2 regions of the Pseudoduganella lutea genome follow, and region 1 is predicted to be linked to the other one. Evidence: predicted binding sites of a transcription regulator. Region 1 holds the regulator's gene; the other holds the start of a gene.
The links. The regulator LexA, encoded in region 1, represses DNA repair genes until DNA is damaged. The targets are predictions, from matches to a motif close to ACTGTATNNNNATACAGT.
Positions count from the first base shown of each region.

Region 2: a site for LexA is predicted at 974-991, ahead of EWM63_RS15575 (putative DNA modification/repair radical SAM protein). Genes of this name have one in related genera too.

Region 1 is NZ_CP035913.1:4,725,277-4,727,478, forward strand. Features, by position in the region: gene EWM63_RS20090 (hypothetical protein) at 1-529, shown strand, start outside; gene lexA (transcriptional repressor LexA) at 720-1,409, opposite strand; gene rpsF (30S ribosomal protein S6) at 1,824-2,202, shown strand, end outside.
Region 2 is NZ_CP035913.1:3,676,398-3,678,599, forward strand. Features, by position in the region: gene can (carbonate dehydratase) at 77-745, shown strand; gene EWM63_RS15575 (putative DNA modification/repair radical SAM protein) at 1,004-2,202, shown strand, end outside.

The sequences.
Region 1 (2,202 bases):
GTTCGGCGAGGTGAAGGGCGTGTCGTATGAGGCGTGGGGCCTGGGTATCGGCAAGGGGGCCGGCCTGCCGCCGCACTCCGTCGTCGGCCTCGGCCTTTTCGCCAGGCAGCCTTTCGTGTATGACCAGTCCGGCCGCACCTTGCGCTTCGGCGCGCCGCTCGAGCCGGGCTCCGGCTGGCAGCCGCTGGCCCATGAGCGGGTGCACGAAGGCATCGTCGCCAGCTTGTCGAACGAGCGTGCCCGCTACCGTCTGGTGCTGGATTCCGCCGCCAACATCTCGATCGTCAAGCCGCAATCGGTCGAGAAGCAGGGAGACCGGCCGACCCGCTGCGATGTGTTCGGGCCGGACAAGCCATGCAGCTTCGTGTCCGTCTCGTTGCCGGGCGGGGCGGCGATCACGCCCTACCTGATGCCCTTGCCAGGGTTCTTCCAGCCCGACGGCATCCTCGGCGCCGACTTCTTCGGCAGGTATGCCGTGTATGTGGACCAGGCCCAGGGGAAGGTGGCAGTGCGGCCGCCGTCGAGGTAGGGCGCTGAGGTAGCATCTGAAGTAGCTGTGGAGACAGCCGTAGAGACAGCCAATAAGGCAGGCCCGCGAAGCAGGGCGCCGTGACGGAAGTCGCTGGCGAACAGGTGTCGTGCCGGCCATTGCGAGCCGGCATGACGCATGCCGTACCGGCTGGTGCAAGCCGGCACGACAGGAGAGCAAACGTGAAGCGTCAGTGCCAGGCGCGCAGCAAGCCGACCGCGAGGCCTTCCAGCGCGAATTCATCTTCGGGCTTCACGGTGATGATCTTGAAGTCCGGATTCTCCGGCAGCAGCTCGATCGTGGCGCCGGTGCGGCGGTAGCGCTTCACGGTGACTTCGCTGCCGATGCGGGCCACGACGATCTGGCCATTCTTGGCGCTATCGACCTTCTTGACCGCCAGCAGGTCGCCATCCATGATGCCCACGTCGCGCATCGATTCGCCACGCACCTTCAGCAGGAAATCGGGTTTCGCGGAGAACAGGGCCGGGTCGACGCTGTAGGTTTTTTCCAGGTTTTCCTGCGCCAGGATCGGCGAACCGGCAGCCACGCGGCCAATCAGCGGCAGTTGCATCAGCAGCGCCGCGGGCACCTGCGGCATGTAATCGGTTGCATGCGCACTGCCCGGCGTGCCCGCGGGCGCAGAAGGCCCCGCCGCCCGCACGCCACGGTCGCCCAGCAGGCGAATGCCGCGCGACGTGCCAGCCGTGATTTCGATCGCACCTTTGCGCGCGAGCGCCTTCAGGTGCTCTTCGGCCGCATTGGCCGACTTGAATCCCAACTCGGCGGCGATCTCGGCGCGGGTTGGCGGGAAGCCGGTGGTATCGATGGCATCCCTGATCAGGTTGAGAATTTGTTCCTGCCTTGCGGTGAGCTTGATCATGATGCGAGTAGCCGTAAAAATAGCTGTGGATATAGACAGTCTGTATTTTTGTACAGTGCCTGCGCGATTGCAAGAGAAAACACGATTCAGGCGCAGAAATATTTCATGAAAACCGGTGACAGGCACCAATTTGCGGGAAATGTTGCAGAAAACCCATGCCAGGAAGGTGTGGGCGGGGGCAGGCAATCTCCGTTACGCGGGCGTGGACCATGCTCCACGACATCCCCGCTTCGCCAGCGGTTTCGCAGCGGACGTGCAACGGCGGAATGGCTTGCCGACAGCCTGGCGGCGGCGGTGGCGGACCGCCGGGCGGCTAGCCATTGGTGAAAATATCTGCTATTCTAGCGGGCTTACCTCTTCCCACACCTGTCTTGACGCCAGGGTGGGCTATCAACAGTCCTTAAGGGAGTTTGCATGCGTCACTACGAAATCGTATTTATCGTCCATCCGGACCAGAGCGAGCAAGTGCCCGCGATGATCGAACGTTACAAGGCCAGCGTCACGTCGCGCGGCGGTAACGTCCACCGCGTGGAAGACTGGGGCCGCCGTCAAATGGCGTACTCGATCCAGAAACTGGCCAAGGCACACTACATCTGCCTGAACATCGAGTGCGACAACGACACGCTGGTCGAACTGGAAACCGCGTTCAAATTCAATGATGCCGTGCTGCGTCACCTGACCGTCAAGATGAAGAAAGCGGAAACCGCTCCTTCGCCGATGATGAAGTCGGTCCAGCGTGAAGACGCCGCCAAGAGCCACCGCGCTGAAGCCGCGGCCGCTCCGGCAGCTGCTG
Region 2 (2,202 bases), 1.0 Mb from region 1:
AAACTGGCAGCTGATTCTACGGCCGCCGCGTTGCAAGGCAGCAACCGGCGGCCTTGTTACGTCTGAAAGGAGCATCATGAACGATACCAAGCCCTCCGACCTGCGGGAACTCCTCAACAACAACCGCCGCTGGGCCGACTCGATGGTCCAGCGCGACCCCGAGTTTTTCCACCGCCTCGCCAACCAGGCGTCGCCGGAATACCTGTGGATCGGCTGTTCGGACAGCCGCGTCCCCGCAAACGAACTGCTCGGCCTGCTGCCGGGCGATGTGTTCGTGCACCGTAACATCGCCAACGTCGTTGTCCACTCCGACCTGAACTGCCTCTCCGTGCTGCAGTTCGCGATCGAAGTGCTAAAGGTGAAACACGTGATCATCGTGGGCCACTATGGCTGCAAGGGCGTGCATGCCGCGCTGACCGGCGCCCGCGTGGGCCTCGTCGACAACTGGCTGCGCCACGTGCAGGACGTGAGCCAGAAGCACGAGCGCTACCTGGGCAGCGTGCTCGACGAGCGCGTGCGCAGCGAAAAGCTCGTGGAGCTGAACGTGGTGGAGCAGGTCGTCAACGTGTGCTCGACGACCATCGTGCAGGACGCCTGGGACCGCGGCCAGCAATTGTCCGTGCATGGCTGGGTCTACGGCATCAATGACGGCCACCTGCTCGACCTGGAAATGACGATCAGCGAACTGCCCCAGCTGCAAACCAGGCTGAAAGACCGGCTGGCCAACCGCTACAGCGCCGCCTGAAGAAAAGCCAGCGTCAAAAATTGGGGACGGACCCTGTTTTCCAGGAAATTTCTTGGAAAACAGGGTCCGTCCCTATTTTTGTATTTGTGAGCCCGCACACGCTATGTGCTCGGCAATATTGCCCGGAAAATGGAGACGTACCCCATTTTCCGGGCAACTTTTGCCTGAACCGCGGCTGACCCGCTAATCACCGCTGCTTGTACCGTGTCCTGAACAGGCTTCCGTTATACTGTATATCTGTACAGTTGGGTGCCAATGATGGAGCTGAACGACAAGCTGGAAATCCTCGCCGATGCGGCGAAATACGATGCCTCCTGCGCCAGCAGCGGTGCGCCGAAGCGTTCGTCCGAGGGCAAGGATGGGCTGGGCGCCACCAATGGCATGGGCATCTGCCACAGCTATACGCCGGATGGCCGTTGCGTCTCGCTGCTGAAGATCCTGCTGACGAATTTCTGCGTCTACGATTGCCAGTATTGCGTCAACCGCCGCACGTCGAACGTGCCGCGGGCCCGTTTCACCGTGCAGGAAGTGGTGAAGCTCACCGTCGATTTTTACCTGCGTAACTACATCGATGGCCTGTTCCTCAGTTCGGGCATCATCCAGTCCGCCGACTACACGATGGAGCAGCTGGTCGCCGTGGCGCGCGAATTGCGCGAGGTGCACCAGTTCCGCGGCTACATCCATTTAAAAACGATTCCCGATGCCGACCCGGCCCTGATCGAAGCGGCCGGCCGCTATGCCGACCGCCTTTCCGTCAACATCGAATTGCCCACGCAGGACAGCGTGCAAAGGCTGGCGCCGGAAAAGAACGTCCACACGATCAAGCTGGCGATGGGCAATATCCGCCTGAAGCTGGACGAGAAGGAAAACGAGCCGAAGGCACCGAAGTTCGCGCCGGCCGGCCAGAGCACGCAGATGATCGTGGGCGCCGATGCCAGCGACGATGCGCGCATCCTCACCACGGCCGAAACGCTGTACGGCAGCTACAAGCTCAAGCGCGTCTACTACAGCGCGTTCAGTCCGATTCCCGAAAGCCCGAAGAGCGTGCCGCTGGCACCGCCGCCGCTGCTGCGCGAGCATCGGCTGTACCAGGCCGACTTCCTGTTGCGCAGCTATGGCTTCCAGGCGAAGGAACTGTTGCCGGATTCCGGCAACCTGCCACTCGACATCGACCCGAAGCTGGCCTGGGCACTGACCCATCGCGAGCATTTTCCGATGGACCTGAACCGCGCCGAGCCCCAGATGATCGCGCGCATTCCGGGCATCGGCATCCGCAACGCGCAGCGCATCGTCGAGTTGCGCCGCATGCGGCAGGTGCGGTGGGCCGATCTCGCGCGCCTGCGTTGCAGCATGAAGAAGGTGGCGCCGTTCATCGTCACCGCCGACTACCGCCCGGCGCAGGACACCACGCCATCGGACACACTGCGCAAAGCCATGGCCGACGTGCCGCAGCAGAT